One region of the Kineococcus rugosus genome, then DNA from elsewhere that is predicted to be linked to it. Evidence: riboswitches for the same ligand, from Rfam matches in the RefSeq annotation. Region 1 holds a riboswitch; each other region holds the start of a gene.

What was found. A riboswitch is a leader RNA that binds a small molecule or an ion and turns the genes downstream of it on or off. The one in region 1 is predicted to bind S-adenosylmethionine.
Region 2: another riboswitch for S-adenosylmethionine. It lies ahead of ACRYM6_RS18195 (MetQ/NlpA family ABC transporter substrate-binding protein); the one in region 1 lies ahead of ACRYM6_RS16830 (methylenetetrahydrofolate reductase).
Region 3: another riboswitch for S-adenosylmethionine. It lies ahead of ACRYM6_RS04090 (O-acetylhomoserine aminocarboxypropyltransferase/cysteine synthase family protein); the one in region 1 lies ahead of ACRYM6_RS16830 (methylenetetrahydrofolate reductase).
Region 4: another riboswitch for S-adenosylmethionine. It lies ahead of sfnG (dimethylsulfone monooxygenase SfnG); the one in region 1 lies ahead of ACRYM6_RS16830 (methylenetetrahydrofolate reductase).

What each region holds. Positions count from the first base shown of each region.
Region 1 is NZ_JBJLSJ010000030.1:35,512-42,640, forward strand. Features, by position in the region: gene metE (5-methyltetrahydropteroyltriglutamate--homocysteine S-methyltransferase) at 1-1,266, opposite strand, end outside; gene ACRYM6_RS16830 (methylenetetrahydrofolate reductase) at 1,263-2,246, opposite strand; SAM riboswitch class I at 2,308-2,399, opposite strand; SAM riboswitch class IV at 2,507-2,620, shown strand; gene ACRYM6_RS16835 (aminotransferase class V-fold PLP-dependent enzyme) at 2,676-4,028, shown strand; gene ACRYM6_RS16840 (rhodanese-like domain-containing protein) at 4,099-4,470, shown strand; gene ACRYM6_RS16845 (LLM class flavin-dependent oxidoreductase) at 5,016-6,059, shown strand; gene ACRYM6_RS16850 (NtaA/DmoA family FMN-dependent monooxygenase) at 6,072-7,129, shown strand, end outside.
Region 2 is NZ_JBJLSJ010000035.1:22,438-29,566, reverse strand. Features, by position in the region: gene ACRYM6_RS18215 (purine-cytosine permease family protein) at 1-840, shown strand, start outside; gene ACRYM6_RS18210 (OsmC family protein) at 874-1,377, opposite strand; gene ACRYM6_RS18205 (DUF7711 family protein) at 1,446-2,075, shown strand; gene ACRYM6_RS18200 (DUF1737 domain-containing protein) at 2,072-2,284, shown strand; SAM riboswitch class IV at 2,350-2,460, shown strand; gene ACRYM6_RS18195 (MetQ/NlpA family ABC transporter substrate-binding protein) at 2,523-3,482, shown strand; gene ACRYM6_RS18190 (methionine ABC transporter ATP-binding protein) at 3,479-4,498, shown strand; gene ACRYM6_RS18185 (methionine ABC transporter permease) at 4,501-5,166, shown strand; gene ACRYM6_RS18180 (diacylglycerol/lipid kinase family protein) at 5,254-6,156, opposite strand; gene ACRYM6_RS18175 (DUF485 domain-containing protein) at 6,320-6,715, shown strand; gene ACRYM6_RS18170 (solute symporter family protein) at 6,712-7,129, shown strand, end outside.
Region 3 is NZ_JBJLSJ010000005.1:93,709-100,837, forward strand. Features, by position in the region: gene ACRYM6_RS04085 (LLM class flavin-dependent oxidoreductase) at 1-1,280, opposite strand, end outside; gene ACRYM6_RS04090 (O-acetylhomoserine aminocarboxypropyltransferase/cysteine synthase family protein) at 1,280-2,590, opposite strand; SAM riboswitch class I at 2,700-2,805, opposite strand; gene ACRYM6_RS04095 (DUF3253 domain-containing protein) at 2,964-3,365, opposite strand; gene ACRYM6_RS04100 (flavodoxin family protein) at 3,473-4,078, shown strand; gene ilvC (ketol-acid reductoisomerase) at 4,143-5,171, opposite strand; gene ilvN (acetolactate synthase small subunit) at 5,214-5,726, opposite strand; gene ACRYM6_RS04115 (acetolactate synthase large subunit) at 5,726-7,129, opposite strand, start outside.
Region 4 is NZ_JBJLSJ010000014.1:30,058-37,186, reverse strand. Features, by position in the region: gene purN (phosphoribosylglycinamide formyltransferase) at 1-379, shown strand, start outside; gene purH (bifunctional phosphoribosylaminoimidazolecarboxamide formyltransferase/IMP cyclohydrolase) at 379-1,950, shown strand; gene ACRYM6_RS09905 (DUF3017 domain-containing protein) at 1,974-2,252, shown strand; SAM riboswitch class I at 2,360-2,446, shown strand; gene sfnG (dimethylsulfone monooxygenase SfnG) at 2,459-3,604, shown strand; gene ACRYM6_RS09895 (GAF domain-containing protein) at 3,615-4,742, opposite strand; gene ACRYM6_RS09890 (2,3-butanediol dehydrogenase) at 4,847-5,902, shown strand; gene idi (isopentenyl-diphosphate Delta-isomerase) at 6,033-6,563, shown strand; gene ACRYM6_RS09880 (AAA family ATPase) at 6,595-7,129, opposite strand, start outside.

The sequences.
Region 1 (7,129 bases):
GGCGTCCGGGGTCAGGGCCGCGAGGCGCTCGCGCACCTGCGGGCGCACGACGCCGGGGGCGGTGAGCCGGTCGGCCAGCGCCGCGGCCGAGGCGGCCAGCTCGGCTTCGACGGCGGCCGCGTCGCCGAGCGCCCGGCCCAGCAGGACGACCTCGCCGACCTTCTGGTCGGCGAAGGAGAGCCAGCCGCGCAGCCGCTCGTCCAGCGCCGTCTCGCGGGCGACGTCGTGCGGGACGTGCAGCAGCGAGGTGGAGGTCCCGGCCACGACGTGCCCGGCGTGGCCCTCCAGCTCGCGCAGGGCGGCGAGGGCCCGCACGAGGTCGCGGCGCCAGATGTTGTGACCGTCGACGACGCCGCCGACGACCGTCTTGCCGGCCAGGACCGAGCGGTCGGCCGGGACGGCACCCTTCACCAGGTCCAGGGCCAGCCCGTCGACGGCGGCCAGGGCGGCGAGGTGGTCGCCCGCGTCGCCGTAGGGGGTGGCGACGAGCAGCCGCGGCCGGCCCGCGAGCGCGCCGAGGCGGTCGTAGGCGGCCCGCACGAGGTCGGTGAGCCCGTCGACGCCGGCGGTCGCGGAGTCGCTGACCAGGCCGGGCTCGTCGAGCTGCACCCACTCGGCGCCCGCGGCGGCGTAGGCGCTCAGGAGGTCCTCGTAGGCGCCCAGCAGGTCGTCGAGGCGGGAGATCGGCGCGAACCCCTCGGGGCTGCCGTCGGCGGCCTTCGCCAGCAGCAGGAACGTCACCGGGCCCACGACGACGGGCCGGGTGAGGAAACCGTCGGCCAGGGCCTCGGCGAACTCGCGCACGCCGCGGTCGTCGGCGTGCCGGAAGCGGGTGCCGGGGCCGATCTCGGGGACGAGGTAGTGGTAGTTCGTGTCGAACCACTTCGTCATCTCCAGCGGCGCCTGCGCCCCGCGGCCGCGGGCGATGGTGGAGTACCCGGCGAGGTCGACCCTGCCGTCCTCCCCGACGAGGTCGGCGAACCGCTCGGGCACCGCGCCGACGGCCACGGCCGCGTCGAGGACCTGGTCGTAGGCGGAGAACGACGACGGGATGGACGCGTCGTGGGCGGGCAGGCCCAGGCGGTTGAGGCGGCGGACGGTGGCGGCCCGGACGGCGGCGAGCGCGGCCTCGGTGGTGGCCAGGTCGGCCTTGCCGGACCACAGCGCCTCGAGGGCCTTCTTGGTCTCGCGGTCGGGGCCGATCCGGGGGTACCCCAGGATCGTCGCGGTCCACGCGGGCGTCCCGGTGGGGGTCGTGTCGCTCATCGGGTGGGTCCTCCTGCAGCGGCGGCCGCCGGGGCGGCCGGAGTGGGGTCGGCGGGTCGGGTCGCGGGTCGGGTCGCGGGTCGGGTCAGGTCGAGGTGGTCGAGGAGGTCCAGCGCGGGCGCGGCCGCGTTGAACGTGTACAGGTGCAGGCCGGGGGCACCGGCGGCGAGCAGCCCGTGCGCCAGGCCGGAGGTGAACGCCGTGGCCGCGCGGCGGCGGGCCCGGGGGTCCTCGTCGTCCAGGGCGGCGAGCAGGGCGCGGGGGGCCGGGACCCCGGTGAGCTCACCGATCCGCTGCAGCCGGCGGGCGTCGTCGGAGACGGCGAGGCCGGGCAGCAGGGGGATGGTGATCCCGGCGGCCCGGGCGCGGTGGACGAACGCGGCGTACTCGTCGGCCGAGAACGTGACCTGGCAGATCGCGAACCGGGCACCGGCGTCCTGCTTGGCCCGCAGGACGGCGAGCTCGTGCTCGTCGCGGCCCCGCGGGAACGCGGCGACGGCCAGGGTGAGCTCACCCTCGTCGAGGGGGCGCGACCCTCCCCGCAGGGCCAGCCGGCGCCGGTCGGCGACCTGGAGGAGTTCCACCAGGTCGCGGGCCGTGGCGACCCCGTCGGGGTGCGGGGCCCAGTCCGCGGCGCCGGCCGGCGGGTCGCCGCGCAGGGCGAGGACGTTGCGCACGCCGGCGTCGAAGAACTCCCCGGCCAGTTCCACGACCTCCCGGCGGGAGGACCCCACGCAGGTCAGGTGCGCCATGGCCGGGACGGCCGTGGTGCGCAGGACGTGGCACAGCAGGTCCCGGCTGGGCCCCCGCGTCGCCCCGGCCGCCCCGAACGTCACCGACACGAAGTCGGGGTTCGCCGCGAGCAGGTCGGACAGCTTGCGCCACAGGGTTTCCCGGCCACCGTCGGACCGGGGCGGGAAGAGTTCGAAACTGAGCGTGGGCCGCCCCGTCGCACCGGCGACGAGAGGCGCGAGCGTCATCGCGCGGTTCCCCGGCCGGGAACCGGGTAGGGGGTGGCGACATCGGTGGTGCGCATCACGAACTCCATCGGCCTGGCGTTAGCACCCTCGCCCGGGCTCGGGGGGTTGCTGCGGCGTCGTCGAGCCAGGACTCTCGGCCGCTCTGGATGGTGTGCTTCGAATGTAGACCGGCGCCGACGCCGGCCACAAGGGGTTCCCCCGAACGGCCCGCGACACGCCGACCTTGATTCCGGCCGGTCGCCCGTGGCAATCTCGCCCCAGGTCATGAGCGCCAGCGACAAGCCCCGGCTCGCTGGCCGGCAACCCTCCTCCGCGGTGGGGTGCCCCGGGTGACGACCTGGCCGGTTCCGAGGTGGTTCCGGCAAGCGCGGACCTCGCCGGGCGGGCCCCGGTCCTCCCGGCAGGGTCCACTCCCCGAGGAGACCTCGCGTGACGACGAGCACCCTGAGCCCCAGCCGCCCCTCCCGTCCCGCCCTCGCTCCCCTGCTGCCCGTCGTCGGCGCCGACACCGTCGTGCCGCTGGCCACCGGGGGCCGGGCCACCTACGTCAACCTGGACAACGCGGCCAGCGCCCCGGCCCTGGCCGTCGTGGCCGCCCGCGTCGCGCAGGTGCTGCCGCACTACGCCAGCGTGCACCGCGGGGCCGGGTACCTGTCCCGCGTCTCGACCGCGCTGTTCGAGCAGGCCCGGGCCCAGGTGGCGGGGTTCCTCGGGGCCCGCGGGGACGACCTGGTGGTGTTCACGCGCAGCACCACCGACGCCCTCGACCTGCTGGCCCGGGCCGTCCCGGACGGGGCCCGGGTGCTGGTCGCCGACGTCGAGCACCACGCGAACCTGCTGTCCTGGCAGCGCTCGGCGCGCACCACGGTGGTCCGCGGCGGGTCCGACGCGGAGGAGACCGCGAGCCTGCTGGAGGCCGAGCTGGCCACCGGGCGGTACGCGCTGCTGGCCGTCGCGGGGGCCTCCAACGTGACCGGCGAGGTGCTGCCGCTGCGCCGGCTGGCGCGGGCCGCGCACGCCGCCGGTGCCCGCATCGCCGTCGACGGCGCCCAGCTGCTGCCGCACCGCCGGGTCAGCCTCGCCGCCGACGACCCCGCCGACGACCTGGACTGGATCGCCCTGTCCGGCCACAAGCTGTACGCCCCCTTCGGGGCCGGCGCCCTGGTGGGCCGCCGCGACTGGCTGGACGCCGCCGAGCCCTACCTGGCCGGGGGCGGCGCCACCCTCGACGTGAGCCACGACGCGGTGCGCTGGGCGGACGGCCCGGACCGGCACGAGGCGGGCTCGCCCAACGTCGTCGGCGCGGTGGCGCTGGCCCAGGCGTGCGCGACGCTGGCGGCCCTGCCCACCGCGGCCCTGGAGTCCCACGAGGCCGCGCTGCGCGACCGGCTCGTGGAGGGCCTGGGCGCGCTGGAGGGCGTCGAGGTGGTGCGACCGCACCCGGCCGACGCCGTGGGGGTCGTGACCTTCACGGTCCCGGGTCGCCCGGTCTCGGAGGTCGCCGCGTACCTGTCGGCCGAGCACGGCATCGGCGTGCGCGACGGCCGGTTCTGCGCGCACCGGTTCGCGGACTCCCTGGGCCTGGTCGAGGGCGGGCTGCGCGCCTCGACCGGGGTGGGGACGAGCTCGGACGACGTGGACCGGCTCGTCGCGGCGGTCGGGCGCTTCCTGACCACCGGGCCGGAACTGCAGTACGGCGTCGTGGACGGCCACTGGGGTCCCCTGACGGACGCCCGGCCGGCTCCCGAGACCTTCCTCGGCCCGGTGCCCGAACCGCGCTGACCCGCCCGCGCGGCCGAACCCCGCTCACGCGACCGCGTGGACGTCCCGTGACCCACACCCCAGGAGTGACATGAGCCCGACCCCCTCGCCCGCAGCCCCCTCGGTGGACGCGCTGACCGCCGGGCGGGCCGTCGCCGGTGGCGCGCTGCTCGTCGACGTCCGCAGCGACGCCGGGCGCGCGGCCCACGGCGGACTGCCGCAGGCCGTCGTCGTCGCCACGACCGACGTCGGGCCGGCGTTCACCGTCGGTGGCCCCGGGGCCCTGCCACAGCTGACCGGACTGGACCAGGAGATCGTCGTGATCTGCGGTTCGACGGCCGGGTCGGGCCCGGTCGCCGCCGAGCTGCTCGCCGCGGGGTTCACGAACGTCGTGCAGGTCGACGGGGGCTTCCCCGCCTGGAAGGCCGCCGGGCTGGCGCCCGGGGAACCCGCGCAGGCCTGAGGTGACGAGCACCGCGGAGCACCGCGACCCCGCACCCACCCCGCACCGGGCGCGCCGACGGTGCACGATCCACCACCCCCGGCGGGGCGCCGGCGCCCGCCGCGTGGCGGGCCGGGCCTCAGGGCACGGGCTCGCTGTCGGGGCGGGGACCACCGCCGGCACCGCGGACGTCCCCGGACAGCAGCGCGTGGAGCTCGGCCTCGAACTCCGCCCAGCTCAGTTCACCGGGACCCGGTTCCGGTTCGGTGTCGACCGGGGACCAGGGGAACCCCCACTGACCGTGCCCGGCCAGCGCCAGACCCTCGACGACCGCGCCTCCGAAACTGGTTGCGGCAGCGCACAAACGCGTCCACACTCGATGTCCTCGCACCTCGCACCTCCGCTCTCGGGTGCCTCACTGTGACACACCCGCACCGATCCGCAAGGGCCTTCGCGAGGTTTCCGCCGCGAGGGTTCCCCGGTGCGGCGCCCACCGGCCGGGGACGGTGGGGGACGGCGCGCCCGACCCCCACCCCGTGACCCCTCCCCCCAGATCAGGAGCAGACATGCCCACCCCGTTCCACGTGTTCCTGGAGGTCGACGGCGGCGGGTGGCACCCGGCCGCCTGGCGCCGCTCCCGCACGACCCCCGACCAGGTGTTCTCCCCCGCCCGGCTCCGGGAGTTCGCCGTCACGGCCCAGGCCCAGGGCCTGACGGGGCTGACGTTCGAGGACAGCACCAGCACCAACCCCCGCAACCCCGTCGGGCACCTCGACGCCGTGCAGCGGGCGGCGTTCCTGGCCGGGACGACCGACGCGATCGGGTTGCTGCCGGTGGCCGCGACGACGTACGCCGAGCCGTTCCACCTCGCCGCGCAGATCGCCTCCCTCGACCACTCCAGCCACGGGCGGGCCGGCTGGGTCGCGACGACCTCACCGGCGCAGACCGCCCGGGCCGTGGACCTGCCCGTGCCCGCGGACCCGGCGGCCGAGCTCGCCGACGTCGTCCGCGCCGTGCGGGCGCTGTGGGACTCCTGGGAGGACGACGCGGTGATCCGCGACGTCGCCACGGGCCGCTACGTCGACCGCGACCGCCTGCACCACGTCGACGTCGTCGCGGACACGTTCTCCGTCAAGGGCCCGCTCACCGTCCCGCGGTCCCCGCAGGGCCAGTCGGTCGTCGCCGTCCACGAGCGCGACCTGACCGACCGGACCGCGGCCGACGTGGTGCTCAGCGGCGACGAGCGGGCCCGCCGCCGCGCGGGCGGCCCGCTCGTCGTGCTCGACGTCGAGTTCGCCCTGGACACCGAGGCCCACCCGGCGCCGGACCGCCTCGCGGCCCTCGACGCCGACGGCACCGCCCCGGACCTCGGCCGGATCCGCTGGGCGGGGTCGGGCGAAGGCCTGGCCCGGTACCTGGCCGGGCTGGCCGGCTCGGTGGACGGCGTCCGGCTGCACGCGGCCGTCCTCGACGAGGACCTGCGGGCGCTGCTGCGCACGACCCTGCCGGCGCTGCGCGTCGCCCGGCTGCTCCAGCCGCCGGTCGCCGGCGCGACGCTGCGCTCCACCCTGGGCCTGGCCCGACCCGTCAACCAGTTCGCCACGGCCTGAGGACGCCCCACGATGACCCACCCCACGACCGACCTGCGCTACCCCGACGCCGTCGTCCACTTCGGCGTGTTCTTCCAGGGCGTCAACCACAGCACGATCTGGTCGGACCCGCGCAGCGGTTCCCAGCTGCACCCCTCCACGTTCACCCAGCTGATCCAGACCGCCGAACGCGGCCTGTTCGACGCGTTCTTCCTGGGCGAGGGCCTGCGGTTGCGCGAGCAGCGCGGGAAGATCCACGACCTCGACATCGTGGGCCGCCCCGACGCGCTGACCGAGCTGGCGACGCTGGCGGGCCTCACGTCGCGCATCGGGCTGGTCGCGACGCAGAACACCACGTACAACGACCCCGCCGACCTCGCCCGCCGGCTGGCGTCGCTGGACGTGCTGTCCGGCGGACGTGCCGCGTGGAACGTCGTCACCACCGACAACGCCTGGACGGGCGCGAACTTCCGCCGCGGCGGGTACCTGGACCACGCCGACCGGTACGAGCGGGCCGAGCGGTTCGTGAACCTCGCCAAGGCCGTCTGGGACAGCTGGGACGGGACGGGTTTCACGCCGGTGACCTCCCGCGACCGGTTCTTCGACGTGGAGATCACCCCGACCGTCCCGCGCAGCCCGCAGCAGCACCCGGTCCTGTTCCAGGCGGGCGACTCCCCCGCGGGCCGCGACTTCGCGACCCGCACGGCCGACGTCATCTTCTCCCGGCACGGGACCCACCACGCCGACGCCCTGGAGTTCGCCGACGACATCCGCCGCCGCACGGTCGCCGCGGGCCGCCCCGAGGGCGACGTGCTGATCCTGCCCGGCACGCAGGTCGTCGTGGCCGACAACGAGGCCGAGGTCGAGGAGAAGGCCCGCTGGGTCCTGGAGCAGCAGGTCACCCCCGCGACCGCGCTGTCCCTGGTCGGGCAGGTGTGGGGCGAGGACCTGTCGGGCTACGACCCGGACGGCCCGCTGCCCGCGCACGACCCCGTCATCGAGGACATCGACGGCACCCGCGGCGCGCACCGCGCCGGCAGCAACGCCCGCGACCTCGCGCGGCAGTGGCGCGCGGTGGCCGAGGAGAACAA
Region 2 (7,129 bases), on a different contig from region 1:
GCGATCCCCGGCGGCGACACCGCGGCCGTGGTCGGCGCCTTCACCATGGTCATGACGGGGTTCGGCCTGGGCTGGGCCAACGCCGCCGCCGACTACTCCCGCTACCTGCCGCGGGAGGCCTCCAGCGCCGGGGTGGTGCTCTGGACGACGCTGGGGTGCTCGATCGGGCCGGCCGTGCTGCTGGTCTTCGGCGCGCTCGTCGTGGGGTCGGACCCGGGGCTGAGCGAGCTCGTCGGCCGCGACCCCGTGGGGGCGCTGACCGCGATCCTGCCGACGTGGTTCCTCGTGCCGTTCGTCGTGGTGGCCGTCCTGGGCCTGGTCGGCGGCGCCGTCATGGACATCTACTCCTCGGGGCTGGCGCTGCTCAACGTGGGGCTGCGGGTGCCCCGCCCGGTGGCGGTGCTCCTCGACGGCGCCCTCATGGTCGCCGGCGCCACGTACATCGCGTTCTTCTCGGCCGACTTCCTCACCCCGTTCCAGGGGTTCCTCATCACCCTGGGCGTGCCGATCGCGGCGTGGGCGGGGATCTTCCTGGCCGACCTGGCGACCCGCCGGCGCGGGTACGCCGAGGCCGAGCTGCTCGACGCCCGGGGCCGGTACGGCTCGGTGCGGGTGCTGCCGGTGGCGACGATGGTCGTGGCCACCGTGGTCGGCTGGGGCCTGGTGACCAACGGCGGCGCGAGCTGGCTGACCTGGCAGGGCTACCTGCTGGGCCCGGTCGGGGGCCGCGAGGGCGAGTGGGCGTACGCGAACCTCGGGGTCCTGCTGGCCTTCGCGATCGGCTTCGTCGTCGTCGCGGTGTTCGGGCGGGCGGCGGTGCGGCGGCAGGAGGACCGCTGAGGCTCCCGCCGCCGCGCACCGCCCGGGCGGCGGTCAGGCCCGCTGGACGGTGACCTTCGGCGGGACCTGCAGCGTCTGCGCGATGACGCAGTACCGCTCGGCGAGGGAGACCATCTTCGCCTCCGTCGCCTCGTCGGCGTCGGAGGTGAAGTCGAAGGTGATGGTGACGTCGGTGATCCCGATCGGGACCTCGCGGGAGACCCCGAGGGTGCCGCGGGCGTCCCAGTGCGCGTCGACGGCCACGGAGGCGTTGCGCAGCTCGACGCCCATGGCCGTCGCGACGCTGCGCAGGGTCACCCCGGCGCAGGCCGCCACGGCCTCGCAGAGCATGTCGGCCGAGCACGCCTCGGTGCCGTCGCCGCCGGCGGCGGGGTGCAGCCCGGCGCGGGTCGTCCCGGCGAAGCCGTCGACCGAGACGCCGATGGACTGCCCGTCCAGGACGGCCACCGCCCGGGCCGGGACCAGCGCCTGGGCGGGGTCCTCCCGGTAGGAGTCCTTCAACGGCTTCTGCAGGGCTCTGAGCTCGGTCGAATCCACCGGCGAAGCTTAGGCCCGGCCACGGCCCGGCCCGCAACCTCGCCGCCGGGTCGGCCACACTGGCCGACGTGAAGTGGACCACCGCGGTGCGGACGCTGGAGGAGGTCGCCGACCGCTGCGCGCACGTGAGCCGCCAGCCGGCCGGGATCGTGCGGCTGCGGGTCGAGGAGGCGTGGGTGTTCGGCGCCCTGCTGGGCCCGCGCCGCGACGTGCTCGAGGACGCGGGGGCGGTGCGGGTGGCCCTGGTGACGAACGCCGAGGAGGCCGACTGCGCGCACGGCGCGCAGCCGCCGGCCGCCGGGCACTGGCTGGCCGCCTCGGGGCTGGCGACCCGGCCGGTGACCCTGACGTTCCGGTCGGCGCGGGCGCCGGTGTGGAACCACCTCGTCGACCGGCCGGTGCGGTTCTGGACGGTCGGGGACGGCACCGACCACGAGGTCCTGGGGCAGCTGCGGGCCGGGGACGGCGAGGGCCTGCGCCCGGACCCGCCCACGCCCGCCGAGCTGGCCGCTCGCCTGGACCGCGAGCTCGCGGTCAGCCTGGGGGCGCTGGGCCGCGCGGCGCGCGAATACGACGAGCAGCGCTGGGCGCCGGGGGCGCCGACGCGGCGGGCCGACGCCCTGGCCGACGTGGCCCTGGGGTACCTGGACCTGCGCGCCGCCCGGGACGGGCTGGGCGTCGGTAGCCTCGGCGCATGAGCGACCCCACCCCCCAGGACGCCCCCCAGAAGCTCGCCTACCGGCTGCTGACCGGCCCCGACGACCGGTCGTTCTGCGAGAAGGTGAGCGCCGCCCTGGCCGACGGGTACGTCCTGCACGGCAGCCCGTCGCTGACCACGACCGCCGGCGTCACCGTCGCCGCGCAGGCCGTCGTCCTGCCCCACGCCCTGCCCCCCGCGCGCGGCTGACCCCCGCGCGGGCGGATCGGCGGGACCGTCCACGCTGTCAGACAGCCGGTGTTAGAGTCCTCCCAGGTCATGAGTGACAGCGGAAAGCCCTGGCTAGCTGTCCGGCAACCCTCCTCCGCGGTGGGGTGCCCCAGGTGAGGACCTGGCCGGACGGACCCGTCCGGCAAGCGCGGATCGCCGGACGCCGGTCGATCACGGGAGCCCTGCGAGCCGCGCGCCCGCCCGTACGACCTCCGGAGTGTCCCCCGTGTCCAACGCCCCCGCCCTGCCCGAGAAGCCGAAGCGCCGCGGCCTGCTCATCGGCCTCGTCGCCGCCGTCGTCGTGATCGCCGTGGTCGTCGTGGCCCTCGTCCTCGGCAACCGGGACGACTCGACCAGCACGACCGCCGCGGGAGCCGGCGAGGCGAAGACCGTGAAGATCGGTGTCGCCGACAAGTCGCAGCAGTACTGGACGACGTACACCGAGCTCGCGAAGTCGACGCTGGACGTCGACGTCGAGCTGGTCAACTTCTCCGACTACAGCCAGCCGAACCCGGCGCTGTCGCAGGAGCAGCTGGACCTGAACCAGTTCCAGCACATCCAGTACCTCGCGAACTACAACGCGACCTCCGGCGACGACCTGCAGCCCATCGGGGCCACGGCCGTGTACCCGCTGCCGCTGTACTCCCTCACCGCCGGGTCCGTCGAGGAACTGCCGGCGAACGCGAAGGTCGCCATCCCCAACGACGCCATCAACGAGGCCCGCGGTCTGCTCGTCCTGCAGGAGGCCGGCCTGGTCACGCTGAAGGACGGCGGCAACGCGTTCTCCAAGACCAGCGACATCGAGTCCGCGAAGGTGGACGTCACCACCGTGGCCGCCGACCAGACCGCCAGCGCCCTGCAGTCCGGGTCGGTCGTCGCCGCGATCGTGAACAACGACTACGCGACCAAGGCGAAGCTCACCGACGACCAGATCATCGTCGCCGACGACCCGTCCGCGGCCGCCGCCGCCCCGTACGTCAACATCTTCACCGCGCGCAAGGCCGACACCGGCAACCAGACGTACCTCGACCTCGCGGCGCTGTGGCACGACCCGGCCGTGCAGGAGGTCTTCCTGCAGGAGAACCCCGGCGCGGTCGTCCAGGACACCTCCGCGGCCGACCTGCAGGCGGAGACCGCGAAGGTCGAAGCCGACGCGAAGGCCGCCGCGGGCAAGTGACCGCTCTCATCGCGCTGACGGAGGTCAGCAAGCGCTTCGACCGCCGCGACGGGTCCTCCGTCGCGGCGGTCGACGCCGTTTCCCTGGAAGTCGCGCAGGGCGAGGTCCTCGCGGTCATCGGGTACTCCGGCGCCGGGAAGTCGACGCTCGTGCGGCTGATCAACGCCCTGGAGAAGCCGACCTCGGGCAGCGTCGTCGTCGCCGGCCAGGACCTCACGACGCTGTCCGAGGGCGAGCTGCGCGCGGCCCGGTCGAGAATCGGGATGATCTTCCAGCAGTTCAACCTGTTCCGGTCGCGGACGGTCGCGGGCAACGTGGCGTACCCGCTGAAGGTCGCGGGCGTGGCGAAGGCCGAGCGGGACCGGCGAACCGCCGAGCTGCTCGACTTCGTCGGGCTGCTCGACCGCGCCCACGCTTACCCCGAGCAGCTGTCCGGCGGGCAGAAGCAGCGCGTCGGCATCGCCCGCGCGCTGGCGACGAACCCGCCGCTGCTGCTGGCCGACGAGGCCACCAGCGCCCTGGACCCCGAGACCACCACCGAGGTCCTGTCGCTGCTGCGGCGCGTCAACGTCGAGCTGGGGGTGACGATCGTCGTCATCACCCACGAGATGGAGGCGGTGCGGCAGATCGCCGACCGCGTCGCCGTCATGGAGGACGGGCGGGTCGTGGAGGTCGGGGACACCTACGACGTGTTCTCCGCCCCGCAGACCCCCGCCGCGCAGCGGTTCGTCCGCAGCGCCACCCACGACCGGCCGTCGGCGGACACCCTCGCGCGGTTGCGCACCCACCACCCGGGCCGGCTCGTCAGCGTCCGCGTCACCGACGAACCCGGTCTGCAGCAGCGCATCGACGCCGCGTTCCGGGACAACGGCACCACCGCCGAACTGGTGTACGGCGGGGTCTCGGAGATCCGCGAACGCCGCGTCGGCTCCCTGACGTACGAGCTCACCGGTTCCGCGGACGCGGCGCTGGAGGCGCTGCGGGCCGCGGGCATCCACGCGGACGAGGAGGCCTGAGCATGGACTTCAGCGGATTCCTCGACACGATCGACGTGTTCAAGGACGCCATCTGGCAGACGTTGTTCATGGCGGTCGTCTCGCTGGTCGTCTCCGGCGTGATCGGCCTGGTCCTGGGGACGGCGCTGTACGCGACCCGCCCGGGGAACCTGTTCGGCAACCGCCTGGTGTTCGGCGTCATCGGGTTCGTCGTGAACCTGGTGCGCCCCATCCCGTTCGTCATCTTCCTGGCCGCGATCACCCCGCTGCAGATCGCGGTGGTGCGCACCACGATCGGCACGGCGGCGGTGACGTTCGCGATCTCGCTCGCGGCGGCGTTCGCCGTGGCGCGCATCGTGGAGCAGTCCCTGGTGAGCGTCGACCCGGGGGTCGTCGAGGCGGCCCGCGCGGTGGGGGCCTCGCGCCTGTCGATCCTCGTGGGGGTCGTCATCCCCGAGGGCCTGGGGCCGCTGGTCCTGGGGTACACGTTCATCTTCATCGGGATCGTCGACATGACGGCGCAGGCCGGGATCGTCGGCGGCGGCGGGCTGGGCGAGTACGCGATCCAGTACGGCAAGCAGCAGTACGACTACGGGATCATCTACGTGGCCGTGTTCGCGATCATCGTGATCGTGCAGGTGGGCCAGGTCATCGGCAACCGCATCGCGCGGGGGGTCATGCGCCGCTGACCGCGGTCCCGGCGCGGGAGGACCCCCGGGGGCAGGACGGACCGTCCCGCCCCCGGGGGTCCCGTCGTCCCGGGGGTCAGCGGGGGGTCAGCGGGGGCAGACGACGCTCCAGACGTCGGGGTGCATCTCGAAGCGCTCGGACGTCTGGTGGTCGGTGACCTCCCCGTCGGAGTTCAGCCGGAACGTGCCGGACTCGGCGTGGACCTCCACGACCCTGCCGGTCGCGGTGGTGACGTCCTGCCGCTCGACGTGGACGCCGCGGCGCAGGCCCACCGCGAAACCCACCCGGGCCAGCGGGCCGGTGGAGGTGCTGACGACGACGTCGGCGACGCCGTCGTGCGGGTCGGCGCCGGGCACGAGGGGCGCTCCCCCGCCGATGGTGCCGCCGATGCCGATGCCCACCACGAGCACCGGGCGCGGGCCGGGGGTGATGACCCGGCCGTCGACCTCGACGCGCAACCGGAAGCCCTTGCCGGCGCTGACGCCGGCCCAGACCGCCCCCACGGGGTAGGCCAGCGCCCCGAGCCCCTTCTTCAGCCGTTGCGCCTTGGCCGTCGCCGAGGCGCCGATGCCGGCGTGGACGGTGTTGACGGTGATGCGGTCGTGGGAGTCGACGAGCAGCTCCAGGTCGCGGGGGCGGCCGGTGGTGACGACGCGGGCGGCGGCGACGGGGTCCAGCGGCAGCCGCAGCGAGCGGGCCAGGTCGTTGCCGGTGCCCAGCGGCACGATGCCCAGCGGGCCGACGTCCCGGGTGCGGCCGGCGTCCCAGAGCAGCTGCAGCGCAGCGTGCAGGGATCCGTCGCCGCCCATGACCACCACCTGCCGGCCCTGGGCGCCCAGGAGGGCGTCGCGCAGGTCGTCCAGGCCGGCGGTGCGGCGCAGCTCCACGTCGCCGGCGCGGGCCAGCTCGCCCACGACGGCCTCGACCGCGTCGGCCCGGGCCGATCCGGCGCCGGCGTTGACGACGGCCAGGTACTCGTTCTCGCTCACGCGCTGCCCAACGTCCCGGGGCCCCGGCGGGTGCCGTGGGCGCCGGGGTCCACAGCCGGTCCCCAGCCGGGGGGCGGGCGCGGCGCGCCGGGACCCCGGGCGCGTCCTGGAAGCGGGTCCGCGGCGGCGCTAGCCTCGGAGCACGCTGACGAGGAGGTCACCGATGTCCCACACGCCACCGGACCCGTACGAGAAGGTGCGGTCGTCACCGGAGTTCCAGGCGCTGCGGCGGCGGTTCCGCCGGTTCGTGCTGCCGCTGGCGGCGCTGTTCCTGGTCTGGTACGCCGTCTACGTCCTGCTCGCCGACTACGCCCACGACTTCATGAGCACCCGGCTGGGCGGCACGAACATCACCGTCGGGCTGCTGTTCGGGCTGGGCCAGTTCGTCTCCACGTTCGTCATCACCACGGTCTACGTGCGCTGGGCGAACCGCAGCTTCGACCCGGCCGCGGAGGCGCTGCGCCGGGAGGTCGAGCGGGACCTGCCCGCGGACCCCTCGCACGACCCGACCCACGACTCCCCCCAGGACTCCCCCCACGACACGGAGGCGCAGCGGTGACCGACATCGGCGAACCCCTCGTCAACATCGCCATCTTCACGGTGTTCGTGGTGGTGACCCTCGCGGTGGTGCTGCGCGCGAGCCGGAACAACCGCACCGCCGCCGACTTCTACGCCGGGGGCCGCTCGTTCACCGGGCCGCAGAACGGCATCGCCATCGCGGGCGACTACCTGTCCGCGGCGAGCTTCCTCGGCATCGCCGGGGCGATCGCCATCTACGGCTACGACGGCTTCCTGTACTCCATCGGTTTCCTCGTGGCCTGGCTGGTGGCGCTGCTGCTGGTCGCCGAGCTGCTGCGGAACACCGGCCGGTTCACGATGGCCGACGTCCTGAGCTTCCGGCTGCGCGAGCGGCCGGTGCGGCTGGCCGCGGCGATCTCCACCCTGGCCGTGTCGTTCTTCTACCTGCTGGCGC
Region 3 (7,129 bases), on a different contig from region 1:
GCCCCGCCGTACCCGCTGCGCAGGACGCCCCGCCGCCGCAGGACCGGGACGAGGTCGTCGAGGAACCGGTGCAGCGTCACGGGGTGCAGGTCCCCGGACAGCAGGAAACCGTCGTTGCCGGCGTCCTCCCCGAACTCCTCGACGAGGTCGGCGAACTCCTCGGCCGTCCCGACGAGCCCGGTCCGGTCCGCGATCCGCCCCTTGCGGGCCTTGCGGGCCAGCAGTTCCCGCAGCGGCGCGTCGGGCGTCCCGCCGCGCAGCGCGGCGATCGTGCCCCGGGACACGTGGTCCCCGAACACCGCGGGGTCCAGCGGGCGGTCCAGCGGCAGCGCCGTGAGGTCGGTCTCCAGGTCGCTGGACCAGTGCAGCGCCACCTCGCGCAGGACGTCGTCGCCGGGGTCCCGGGACGCCGCGACGAGCCGGTCGGCCTCCTCGCGGCTGGTCACGAGCTCGGGTTTGACGACGAACAGCACGCGCAGGTCGTCGGCCTTGCGCCCGGCCGCCGCGGCGGCGGCCAGGACGCGGGCCCGGTAGGCGCGGACCTGCGCGACGTCCAGGGGGGCGAGGGCGAGCTGGACGTCGGAGCGGGACCCCGCGAACGCCAGCCCGCGCGGTGATCCCCCGGGGGAGACGAGGACGGGTTCGCCGCCGGCGAAGGGCAGCGCGTTGAGCGGGCCGTCGAGGCGGAAGTGCTCGCCGCGGTGCTCGAAGGCGTCGAGGCGCGCCCCGTCGGCGAACCGGCCGGTGACCGGGTCGGCGACGAGCGCGCCGTCGTCCCAGCTGTGCCACAACCGGCGGACGACGTCGATCCACTCCTGCGCCCGGTCGTAGGCGACGTCGTGCGCGACGGGTTCGCGGCCCACGTGCCGGGCGCTGCCGACGTCGGTGACGAGGTTCAGCCCGAACCGGTCGCCCGACAGGTGCTGCAGCGTCGCGGCCTGGCGGGCCGCCAGGTACGGCGGGGTGATGCCGGCGTTGACCGTCGGCACGACGCCGAGGTGGGTCGTGGCCGCGAACAGGTAGGGCGCCAGGAGCAGCGGGTCGTGCTTGGGACCGCCGTACGCCGCGCGCACCCGCAGGTCCAGGGTCGCGGGGTTGCCCAGCGAGACGGCGTCCTCGACGACGACGAGGTCGAACCCGGCGCGTTCGAGGTCCCGGACGGCGTGCGCGTACAGGTCCGGGCGGGTCCAGTCGTCGTTCCACGCCTGGTAGTCCCGGCCCCAGCCCTGCGGGCCGAAACCCCGGGAGAAGAAGTAGCCGAAGTGCTGCAACCGGCCCATCAGGAACCCACCTCCGCCAGCGCCGGCGCATGCGTGGCGGCCAGGGCGCGTTCGAGGTCGGCGACCAGGTCGGCCGGTTCCTCCAGGCCGATGGACAACCGCAGCAACCCGGGCCAGATGCCGGTCTGGAGCCGTTCGGTCTCGGTGCGGTGGGCGTGCGTCGTGCTGGCCGGGTGGATGACCAGGGAGCGCACGTCACCGACGTGCGTCATCCGGGTGAACAGCTGCACGGCGTCGACGAACCGTTGCGCGGCAGGACGTCCACCGGCGAGCGTCACGGAGAACACCGCGCCGGACCCGCGGGGCAGCAGGCGCCGGGCCACCGCGTGCGAGGGGTGCTCGGGCAGGGCGGCGTGGTCGACGGCCACCACCTCGGGCCGCTCCCGCAGCCAGCGCGCGAGGTGCTCGGCCGTGCTGCTCTGCCGGGCCACCCGCAGCGACAGCGTCTCCAGGCCCTGCTGCACGAGGAACGCGTTGAACGGGGAGATCGCCGGTCCCATCCGGGAGGCCACGACACCGCGGGTGTGCTCGACGTAGGCGCGGTGCGGGCCGTGGCGGTCCACCCAGCTCACGCCGCCGAGGACGCCGGCCGGTGCGGTCAGGTGGCCGAACCCGCTCCAGTCGAAACCCTCCCCCGTCACCACGGCCCCGCCGAGGGCGGCGCCGTGCCCGGCGAGGAACTTGCTGGCCGAGTGCACGACGACGTCGGCCCCGTGCTCCAGGGGGCGCAGGAGGTAGGGCGTGGCGAAGGTGTTGTCGACGACGAGGGGGACGCCGTGCCGGTGCGCGACGGCGGCGACGGCGGGCAGGTCCAGGACGGTGTTCTTGGGGTTGGCGACCGACTCGGCGAAGAAGGCGCGGGTGGTGGGGCGCACGAGCCGCTCCCAGTCCTGCGGCCCGGCGGCGAAGTCGACCGCGATGCCCAGCCGGGCGAAGTTCTCCAGGAACAACCCGCGGGACCCCTCGTACAGGTCGGCGGCGGCCACGAGGTGGTCCCCGGCACCGAGGATCCCCAGGAGCGCGACGGTGAGGGCGGCCTGCCCGGTGCCGAGCAGGACGGCGTCGGTGCCGCCCTCCAGGACGGCGAGCCGGCGTTCCACCGCGGCCGTCGTCGGGTTCGCCATCCGCGTGTAGACGTACCCGTCGTCCTCCCCGGCGAAGCGGGCCCGGGCCTGCTCGAAGTCGTCGAAGACGAACCCCGCGGTGAGGTGGACGGGGGTGACGCGGGCGCCGGTCACGGGGTCGGGTTCAGCCCCGGCGTGGACCTGCTGGGTGGCGAAGGACAGGGGGGTGTGCGGGACGTGCGGCATCGCGGGACCTTCCGGGAGCGGTTTCGAGGACGTCGGGGCGGTCAGGCCCGACAGGTCGTCCCGGCACCGCGCAGCAGGTCGATCACGAGACGTCGCGTCAGCGGTGCGTGCTCCATCGGGGTTCCTCTCCCATCGGTCCTGGCGGGAGCACCTACCCGGGAGGGCGGTTGCTGCGGCGTCGACGAGCCAGGTCTCTCGGCCGCTCTGGATGGCTCCCCCAGTGGAGGGCACGCGACGCCGACCTGTCAAGCGCTTCACACGATCGGGGGCGGCGGAACCCGGTGCCCTCGACGAACCCGCCGGCGTCGTCACCCCTCACCGGGCTCGCCCGCCGGAGAGGACGTCGAGCACGGCGACGAGCCGCGCCCGCCCCTCAGCGCCGTCGCACCCGGATCGGGCCCTTCGCGGTCGAGGGGTCGACGACGCGACCGCCCTGGGTGATCTCGGCCTCGCCGGCGGCCACGAGCCGGCGCGCGGCGGACCGCGCCGGTTCCACCAGCCCGCGCCAGTCGTCGTCACCGCCGACGGCGCGGGCCACCTCGCTGGGGCAGACGGTCTTGGAGGGACCCCGCTCGTCGAGCAGCCGGCGCAGCGTCGCCTCGAGGTCGGCGTCGAGGTCCTTCGACGACCGGGCCCGGCGGCGGCAGGCGTCGGAGCAGTACTTCACCGCGTCCCAGTCGCGCTCCCACTTCTTGCGCCAGGTGATGGTCCGGCCGCAGACGGCGCAGTCCTTGGCGGCCGGGGTCGCCGCCCGGGTCGTCCTGCGTGTGGGCACGGCCACCTCCTCCGGCGCCCAACGTGACACACCTCGGGTGCGTCCGCGACGGGAGCGGGCTAGGTTGGCCCCTGACACTTGCACGTTCAACGACTCGGGAGGCCCCAGTGAGCGACGTGAAGCTCGCGATCGTCTACTACTCCGCCACCGGCACGGTCCGGACGATGGCCGAGAGGCTCGCCGCCACCGGCGAGCAGGCCGGCGCGGAGGTCCGGCTGCGCCAGGTCCAGCGCCAGCCCACCGGCGGGGAGAAGGCCGCCACCGACGAGCAGGCCGCCGAGGCCGAAGCGGGCAGGGGCGCTCCGGGCGTCACCGCCGAGGACGTCGTGTGGGCCGACGCGGTGCTGTTCGGCTCCCCCACCCGCTACGGCAACATCGCCGGGCAGCTGAAGACCTTCATCGACTCCCTCGGCCCGCAGTGGGCCCAGGGCCAGCTGGCCGACAAGGTCTACGCCGGCTTCACCGCCTCCCAGACCGCCCACGGCGGCCAGGAGACCACCCTCATCGCGCTGTACAACACGATCTACCACTTCGGGGGGATCATCGTCCCGCCCGGCTACACCGACGGTTCGAAGTTCGTCGACGGCAACCCCTACGGCGTCAGCCACGTCACCGGCGGCGCCAACGACATCCCCGTCGGCGACGTCACGAACACCGCGCTGGACCACCTCGTGCAGCGCGTCGTGGGCCTCACCCGCAAGCTCAAGGGCTGAGCACCCCCATCACGACGGGACCCCCGCACCCCGGGAGGGGTGCGGGGGTCCCGGTGCTCGCGGGTCAGCGGGCGGCGGAGCCCTCGACGTAGTCGGAGTTGTCCGACTTCACCCACGCCATGAGCTTGCGCAGCTCGCGGCCGGTGGCCTCGATCGGGTGCTGCTCACCCTTGGCGCGCAGCTCCTTGAACTTCGGGGCCCCGGCGTCCTGGTCCTCGATGAAGTTGCGGGCGAAGGTGCCGTCCTGGATGTCCTTGAGGACGTCCTTCATGCGCTCCTTGACCGAGGCGTCGATGACGCGCGGGCCGGAGATGTAGTCGCCCCACTCGGCGGTGTCCGAGACGCTCCAGCGCTGCTTGGCGATGCCACCCTCGTACATGAGGTCGACGATCAGCTTCAGCTCGTGCAGGCACTCGAAGTAGGCGACCTCCGGCTGGTAGCCGGCCTCGATGAGGACCTCGAAACCGGTCTGCACGAGGGCGGAGGCGCCACCGCACAGGACGGCCTGCTCACCGAACAGGTCGGTCTCGGTCTCTTCGGTGAAGGTGGTCTTGATGCCGCCGGCGCGCAGGCCGCCGATGGCCTTGGCGTAGGCCAGGGCCAGCTCCCAGGCGTGACCGGTCGCGTCCTGCTCGACGGCGACGATCACCGGGACGCCGCGGCCGTCGACGTACTCGCGGCGCACCAGGTGACCCGGGCCCTTGGGGGCGACCATGACGACGTCGACGTCGACCGGGGGCTTGATGTAGCCGAAGCGGATGTTGAAGCCGTGGCTGAAGAACAGCGCCTTGCCGGCGGTCAGGTTCGGCTCGATGGCCTCGGCGTACAGACCGCGCTGCAGGTGGTCCGGCACCAGGACCATGATCACGTCGGCGGCCTTGGCGGCCTCGAACGGGGTGAGGACGGTCAGGCCCTGCTCGGTCGCCTTGGCCGTGGACTTCGAGCCCTCCTTGAGGCCGACGACCACGTCGACGCCGGAGTCGCGCAGCGACAGCGCGTGGGCGTGGCCCTGGCTGCCGAAGCCGATGACGGCCACCTTCTTACCGGTGATCTTGGACAGGTCGGCGTCGTCGTCGTAGAACATCTCGGCCACGTGGGGTTCTCTCCTCGGGTTTCTTCTCGGGGGTCGTGCGGGTCAGGCGGAACGCAGCGCGCGGTCGGAGATCGCGCGCCCACCGCGGGCGAGCGCCACCGAACCGGACTGCACCAGTTCGCGGATGCCGAACGGCTCCAGCACGCGCAGCAGCGCGGCCAGCTTGTCCGGGCTGCCGGTCGCCTCCACCGTCACCGCGTCGGGAGACACGTCGACGACGTGCGCGCGGAACAGCTGCACGGTGTCGAGCACCTCCCCGCGCGCCGAGGCGTCGGCCCGGACCTTCACGAGCAGCAGCTCGCGCTGGACCGAGGCGCCGTCCTCCAGCTCGACGATCTTCAAGACGTTGACCAGCTTGTTGAGCTGCTTCGTCACCTGCTCCAACGGCTGCCGCTCCACGTCGACGACGATGGTCATCCGGGAGATCTCGGCGCGCTCGGTCGGTCCGACCGTGAGGGAGTGGATGTTGAAGTTCCTGCGCGCGAACAGCGAGGTGACGCGCATCAGGACACCGGGTCGGTTCTCGACCAGGACGGACAGGGTGTGGCGGGACATCAGGAGATCACCATCTCTTCGCCGTCCTCGGAGGACACGATGTCGGAGTCGACCTCGCGGTCCCACTTCGGCGACAGGCCGCGGGCGTACTGGATGGCGTCGTTGCTCACGCCGGCCTCGACCATCGGCCAGACCATGGCGTCGCGGTGGACGCGGAAGTCGATGACGACGGGAACGTCGTTGATCGCCAGGGCCTTCTCGATCGTGGCGTCGACGTCCTCGGGCCGGTCGCAGCGCAGCCCGACGCAGCCGTAGGCGTCGGCGAGCTTGACGAAGTCGGGGATGGGCGCGGCGTGCTCGCCGTGGTGGTCACCGGAGTGCAGGTCGGTGTTGGAGTACCGCTCGGAGTAGAAGAGCGTCTGCCACTGCCGGACCATGCCCAGGGAGGAGTTGTTGATGATGGCGACCTTCAGCGGGATGCCGTTGAGGGTGCAGGTCGCCAGCTCCTGGTTGGTCATCTGGAAGCAGCCGTCGCCGTCGATGGCCCACACGACGGTGTCCGGCCGCCCGACCTTGGCGCCCATCGCGGCCGGCACGGAGAAGCCCATGGTGCCCAGGCCGCCGGAGTTGATCCAGGTGCGCGGGTTCTCGTACCGGATGAACTGCGCGGACCACATCTGGTGCTGGCCGACGCCGGCGACGTACACGGCCTCGGGGCCGGTGAGGGCGCTGATGCGCTCCAGGACGAACTGGGGGGCCAGGGTGCCGTCGGCGGAGTCGGCGTACCCCAGCGGGTACGTCTCCTTCCAGGACCGGGTCTGCTCCGTCCACGCCGTGAGGTCGGCGCGGCCGGCCTCGAACTCGGCCGCGACGGCGGCCGTGAGCTCGGCGATGACGAGCTTGGCGTCGCCGACGATCGGGACGTCGACCTCGCGGTTCTTGCCGATCTCGGCCGGGTCGATGTCGGCGTGGATGACCTTGGCCTCGGGGGCGAAGCTGGACAGCTCGCCGGTGACGCGGTCGTCGAACCGGGCCCCGAGGGTGATGAGCAGGTCGGACTTCTGCAGGGCCGTGACGGCCGCGACGGTGCCGTGCATGCCGGGCATGCCCAGGTTCTGCGGGTGCGAGTCGGGCAGCGCGCCGCGGGCCATGAGCGTGGTGACGGCGGGGATGCCGGTGAGGTCGGCCAGGGCGCGCAGCTCGGCCGAGGCGTCGGCCTTGATGACGCCGCCGCCGACGTACAGCACGGGGCGCTCGGCCGCGGCGATGAGCCGGGCCGCCTCGCGGATCTGCTTGCCGTGCGGGCGCACGACGGGGCGGTAGCCGGGCAGGTCGACGGTCTCGGGCCAGGTGAAGGACGTCGTGGCCTGCAGCGCGGACTTCGCGACGTCGACCAGGACGGGGCCGGGCCGGCCGGTGGCGGCGAGGTGGAAGGCCTCGGCGACGGTGCGCGGGATGTCGGC
Region 4 (7,129 bases), on a different contig from region 1:
CGCCGAGGTCGCCCGCCGCGACCCCGACCTCGTCGTCCTCGCCGGGTTCATGCGCATCCTCGGCGCCCCCGTGGTCGACGCCTTCGCCGGCCGCCTGGTCAACACCCACCCCGCCCTCCTGCCCTCCTTCCCCGGGGCCCACGGCGTCCGCGACGCCCTGGCCCACGGCGTGAAGGTCACCGGCTGCACCGTGCACCTCGTCGACGCCGGCGTCGACACCGGCCCGATCCTCGACCAGGTCGCCGTGCGCGTCCTGGACGACGACGACGAGGCCTCCCTGCACGAGCGCATCAAGACCCGCGAGCGCGAACTGCTCGTCGACGTCGTCGGGCGACTGGCCCGCGCGACCCCCCACCCCGAGAGGACGGCACCCCGCTGATGGACCCCCAGGTCACGAAGGTCCCCGTGAAGCGCGCGCTGGTCAGCGTCTACGACAAGACCGGCCTGGAGGAGCTCGCCCGGGGGCTGCACGCGGCCGGTGTCGCCCTCGTCTCCACCGGGTCCACCGCGACCCGCATCGCCGCCGCGGGCGTGCCCGTGACCCCCGTCGAGGAGCTCACCGGGTTCCCCGAGTGCCTCGACGGCCGCGTCAAGACCCTGCACCCGCGGGTCCACGCCGGGATCCTCGCCGACCGCCGCCTGCCCGACCACGTCCGCCAGCTCGCCGAGCTCGACGTCGAGCCCTTCGACCTCGTCGTCGTGAACCTCTACCCGTTCGCCGCGACCGTCGCCTCCGGCGCCGGGTACGACGAGGTCGTCGAGCAGATCGACATCGGCGGCCCCTCCATGGTCCGCGCCGCCGCGAAGAACCACCCCAGCGTGGCCGTCGTCGTCGACCCCGCGAAGTACGCCGACGTCCTCGCCGCCGTCGCCGACGGCGGGTTCGACCTCACCGCCCGCAAGCGGCTCGCCGCCGCCGCGTTCGCGCACACCGCCGCCTACGACACCGCCGTGGCGTCCTGGTTCGCCGAGCAGACCCTCGACGACGCCGACCGGGGCTGGCCCGCGGTCGCCGGGGTCGCCCTGGAGCGCACCGACGTCCTGCGCTACGGCGAGAACCCGCACCAGCAGGCCGCCGTCTACGTCGACCCGACGTCCGCGCCGGGCATCGCGCAGGCCGTGCAGCTGCACGGCAAGGCCATGTCCTACAACAACTACGTCGACGCCGACGCCGCCCTGCGCGCCGCGCACGACTTCGACGCGCCGGCCGTCGCCGTCATCAAGCACGCCAACCCGTGCGGCGTCGCCACCGGCACCGACGTCGCCGACGCGCACGCCAAGGCCCACGCCTGCGACCCCGTCTCCGCCTTCGGCGGCGTCATCGCCGCCAACCGCGTCGTGACCGCCGCCATGGCCGCCCAGGTCGCCGACGTGTTCACCGAGGTCGTCATCGCCCCCGGCTTCGACGACGACGCGCTGGAGGTCCTGCGGGCCAAGAAGAACATCCGCCTGCTGCAGCTGCCCGAGGGCTACTCCCGGCAGGCCCGGGAGTGGCGCCACGTCTCCGGTGGCGTCCTCGTCCAGGACCTCGATGCCGTCGACGCCGAGGGCGACGCCCCCGCGAACTGGACGCTCGCGGCCGGTCAGGCGGCCTCCCCGGAGGTCCTGGCCGACCTCGAGTTCGCCTGGCGCGCGGTCCGCTCGGTGCGCTCCAACGCGATCCTGCTCGCCAAGGACGGCGCCTCCGTCGGCGTCGGCATGGGCCAGGTCAACCGCGTCGACTCCTGCAAGTTGGCCGTCGAGCGCGCCGGCGCGGACCGGGCCACCGGCTCGGTCGCCGCGTCCGACGCGTTCTTCCCCTTCGCCGACGGGGCGCAGATCCTCCTCGACGCCGGGGTCCGGGCGATCGTGCAGCCGGGCGGTTCCATCCGCGACGCCGAGGTCGTCGAGGCCGCCGAGAAGGCCGGCGTCACGATGTACTTCACCGGCGCGCGCCACTTCGCGCACTGAGACCCGCCGGTAGCGTCGGCACCGTGACCACCGAGCGCGTCCCGACCCCGGGCAACGCCGTCCTGCTGACGCTCGTCGGCGGGATCGTCCTCGCGCTGGTGCTGACGCTGCTGGCCGGCCCCACCCCGGGCGGGGTGCTGCTCGGGGCGGACCTGGCCGTCGCCGCCGTCCTGCGGCTGGTGCTGCCGGTGCGGGTCGCGGGGGCGCTCGCGGTCCGCTCGCGCGGGCTGGACGTCGCGATCCTCGTCGTCCTGGCGGTCTCGTGCCTGGTGCTGGCCGGCGTGGTGCCGACCCCCGTCTGAACGCCCCGTCCGAACGCCCCGCCCGAACGCCGACGCCCCTCCCGGTCACCGGGAGCGGCGTCGGCGTTCCCCGGCGCGCCGGCCCGTCACCGGGGTAGGGTGCACCGATCCCATCCAGAGCGGCGGAGAGACCTGGCTCGACGATGCCGCAGCAACCCCCCCCTGGGGGGTGCTACCGCCAGGACCGATGGAGGAGCGGCCGCGTCATGTCCCTGCACGAGCCCCTGAAGTTCGCCTACTGGGTCCCCAACGTCTCCGGCGGGCTGGTCGTCTCGACGATCGAGCAGCGCACCAGCCACGAGCCCGCCTACAACGTCGAGGTGGCCCGCGCCGCCGAGCGCGTCGGGTTCGAGTACGCCCTCACCCAGGTGCGCTACCTCGCCTCCTACGGGGCCGACGCCCAGCACGAGTCGACGTCGTTCTCCCTGGCCCTGCTGCTGGCGACCGAGCGGCTGAAGGTCATCGCCGCGGTCCACCCGTTCTTCTGGCACCCGGGGGTCCTGGCGAAGTTCGCCGCGACCGCCCAGGAGCTCACCGGCAACCGCCTCGCGCTGAACGTGGTGTCCGGCTGGTTCAAGGACGAGGCGACGCAGCTCGGGGTCACCTGGCACGAGCACGACGACCGCTACAAGCAGTCCGAGGAGTTCATCGAACTGCTGCGCGGGGTGTGGAGCCAGGACGGCTACAGCCAGTCCGGGGAGTTCTTCAACGCCACCGACATCACCTTCCGCCCGCAGCCCACGGCCGCGCCCGAGGTGTTCCAGGGCGGGAACTCCACCGCCGCGCAGGCCATGGCGGGCCGTGTCTCGGACTGGTACTTCATGAACGGCAAGTCGATCGCGGACGCCGCCGCCGGGGTGCGGGAGGTCAGCGCGCTGGCCGCCGCGAACGGCCGGTCGGTGCGGTTCGGGCTGAACGGGTTCGCCCTGGTGCGCGACACCCGCGAGGAGGCCGAGGCCGTCCTGGAGGAGATCATCGCCAAGGCCGACCGCGCCAAGGTCGAGGGGTTCGGCGCCGCGGTGCAGGAGGCCGGGAACTCCACCCGCGACGGCAAGGGCATGTGGGCCGACAGCGGGTTCCGCGACCTCGTCCAGTACAACGACGGGTTCCGGACCGGGCTGGTCGGCACCCCCGACGAGGTGGCGCGCCGCGTCCTGGCGTACCGGCTCGTCGGCGTCGACCTGCTGCTGCTGGGTTTCCTGCACGTCAAGGAGGAGGTCGAGGCGTTCGGGGAGCTCGTCATCCCCCGGGTGCGCGAGCTCGAGGCCCGGCTGGTGGCGGGGGAGGACCTGGGGCTGGGGGCCGAGCTCGACGACGCCGTCGCCGCCGCGACGGCCCCCGTCCCCGTCTGAGCGGTGGGGTTCAGCGCTCCCCGACCGGGACGGTGAGCCGGTAGGGACGTGACGCCAGGACCGGGCCGAGCAGCCGTCGCAGGCGGGACAGCTCGGCCCGGGCCGACACCGCGCGGGCACCGTCCCCGAACAGCCGCTGCGCCACCTGCGCCGCGGACAGCCCCCGCGGGCTGGCCGCGAGCAGCTCCACGAGCTGCCGGTGCCGGGGGGACAGCGGCACCTCGACCGTCCTCGACGGCGAGCACCACCGGACGCCGGTCCCGGTCAGCTCGAGGCGGGCGGGGACGTGCGCGGGGTCCGGCGCGCGCAGCAGCCAGCCCCCCGGGACCTCCTCGGCGGTGTAGCGCCCCACCCCGGGGACGACCGCGCGACCGTCGCGGACCGTGACCGGGGAACCGGCCGACGCGCCCCCGACGACGCACCCGTCCCGGGCCACGACGAGCACGCCGGGACCGGTGAGGGCGGCCAGCGGCCGGTGCCGGCGCTCGTGCAGCGCCGCGATCTCCAGCTCGGCGACCCGCGCGGTCGCCGCGACGAGCGACAGGGTCCCCGGGTGGACGGTCGCGGCCGGACCGGAGAGGTCCACGACGCCCAGCACGCGGCCCGCCGGGTCGTGCACGGGAGCCGCGGCGCACGTCCACGGCTGGTGCGTCTCGGCGTAGTGCTCGGCCGCGAACACGTGGACCGGGGCGTCCACGACGAGGGCCGTGCCGATGGCGTTCGTGCCGACGGAGTCCTCCGTCCACACCGAGCCCTCCGTGAAACCCAGCGCGTCGGCGCGGCGGCGGGCGGCGGGCGAGCCCTGCCGCCACAGCACCGCACCACCGGCGTCGGCGACCACGACGACCTGGCCCACGGCGTCCGCCGCGGCCCGCAGGTGCGCCCGCACCGCCGGCAGCGCGTCGACGAGCGCGGTGCCCGCGCGCCGCTCCCGCAGCCCCGCCCCGTCGAGGTACCGGCCCGGGACGCCGCCGGAGGGGTCGAGGTCGCTGCGCCGCACGCGCTCCCACGACGCGGCGATCACCGGGCGGACGTCCGCGGGCCGGCGCCGCGACCCCAGCACCGCCTCCCGGGTGCGCCGCAACCGGCGCGCCAGTTCCCGGGGATCCTGCCCGGCACCCACGGCCGGCTCACCCATCTGCACCGCAACCCCCTGCAACCCTCGACCGCAGCGTACGCGGGAGGTGGCATGGGGCGTCCGCGAACCGTCGCCGACAACCGATCACGGAGGTGGCCCCAGCCATGAAGGCAGCACGTTTCCACGGGCGGAAGGACATCCGCGTCGAGGACGTCCCCGAACCCGGGGTGCGCCCGGGGACGGTGAAGATCGACGTCGCCTGGAGCGGCATCTGCGGGACCGACCTGCACGAGTACCTCGAGGGCCCGATCTTCGTGCCGCACCCCGGGCACCCCCACCCGCTGACCGGTGAGGAACCGCCGGTCACCCTCGGCCACGAGTTCTCGGGCACGGTCTCCGAGATCGGTGAGGGGGTCGAGGGGTTCTCCGTCGGCGACGCCGTCGTCGTCGAGCCGTTCTTCGTCTGCGGCCGGTGCGCCCCGTGCCGCGCGGGGAACTACAACGTCTGCGTCGACATGGGTTTCATCGGCCTGGCCGGCGGTGGCGGCGGCCTGGCCGAGAAGGTGGTCGTGGACGCGCGGTGGGTCCACGCCGTCGGTGACGTCCCCCTCGACCAGGCCGCGCTCATCGAACCGCTCTCCGTCGCCCACCACGCCGTCGCCCGCAGCGGCGCGCAGGCCGGTGACGTCGCCGTCGTCGGCGGCGCGGGCCCCATCGGCCTGCTCGTGGCCGCCGTGCTCAAGGGCCTGGGGGTCACCACCGTCCTGGTCGAGCTCACGCGGGCCCGCAAGGAGAAGGCGCTGTCCACCGGTGTCGCCGACCACGTCCTCGACCCCTCGCGCGACGACGTGAAGGCCCGCGTCCTGGAACTCACCGGGGGCGTGGGCGCCGACACCGCGTTCGAGTGCGCCGGGGTGGACCCCGTCCTGGACCTGTGCCTGGACGTCGTCAAACCCGTCTCGGTCGTGGTGAACGTGTCGATCTGGGGCCACCCGGCCACCGTCGACATGACCAAGCTCGTCAACAAGGAGATCGACCTGCGGGGCATCATCGGCTACCGCCGCGACCACCCCGAGACGATCGAGCTGGTCCGCTCGGGCCGGATCGACCTCGCGCCGTTCATCACCGGCCGCATCGCGCTGGACGACCTCGTCGAGCAGGGTTTCACCACCCTCGTGGAGCACAAGGACACCGCGGTCAAGATCATCGTCCACCCGTGAGACCGGGGGGCGCCGGGCGCGGGCCCGCCCCGGCGCCCCCGGGCCCGGATCACCGCGGCGCGGGGTGTCGCCGACGGCGTGTCGGCGTTCCTCGCGCGCGACCGCTCCGGGGACCGCTTACCTTCTGGGGGTGACCCTCGCGCCTGCCGACCCGACCGTGGAACTCGTCGTGCTCCTGACCGACGACGGGACCCCGTGCGGGACCGCGCCGAAAGCCGACGTGCACCACACCAGCACCCCCCTGCACCTGGCGTTCTCCTGCTGGATCCTCGACGAGCGGGGGCGGACGCTGCTGACCCGCCGGGCCGCGTCGAAGCGCACCTGGCCGGGGGTGTGGACGAACTCGTTCTGCGGGCACCCCGGTCCGGGGGAGGAACCGGCCGACGCGGTCGTGCGGCGCTCGGTGCAGGAACTGGGCGCGCAGGTCGTGGACGTCGCGCCGCTGCTGCCGACGTTCCGCTACCGCGCCGTCATGGACGACGGGACGGTCGAGAACGAGGTCTGCCCGGTGTTCACCGCGCGCCTGGCCGGTGAGCTGGCCCTGGACCCCGACGAGGTGGACGCCTACCGCTGGGTCGGGCTGGACGAGCTGCGGGCCGAGGTCGCGGCCGACCCCTCGCCGTTCAGCCCGTGGATGCTCCTGCAGCTGCAGGGGTTCTGACCCACCCCCACCCGGCCCCGGCCGGCCGGCCTCAGCCGGTCTCGCCCAGGTCGTGCGCGGCGAGGTAGTCCCGGACCAGCTGCTCGCTCACCCGGCCGCGGTCGGCGACGGCCCGCCCCTGGTCCCGCGCCCACGCCCGCACCAGCTGCGGGTCGACCCCCGGGCGCGCCCGCCGGTCCGGGCCCGGCGCGGGCGCCGCGGCGGCCGGCACCGCCCCCGGGGCGGGCAGCCGCGTCACGGTCACCGCCGCCCCCGCGGCGGCCAGGTCCGCGGCCTGCCCGGCCACGTCGGCGTGGTGGGTCAGCAGCACCACCTGCACGTCGCGGGCGATCTCGGCCAGCGCCGACAGCGCCGCCCGCGTGCGGACCTCGTCGAAGGTCATCAGCACGTCGTCCAGGACCACCGGCAGCGGGCCCTGCCCCGACGCCACGAGCGCGCGGTGCTGGGCGGTCACCGCCGCCAGCCGCAGCGCCAGGAAGACCTGGTCGGCGGTGCCCTCGCTCAGCGCGTCGGCCCCCTCCAGCAGCTCCCCGTCCGCCCGGCGGACCGCCAGCCGCCGGACCCCG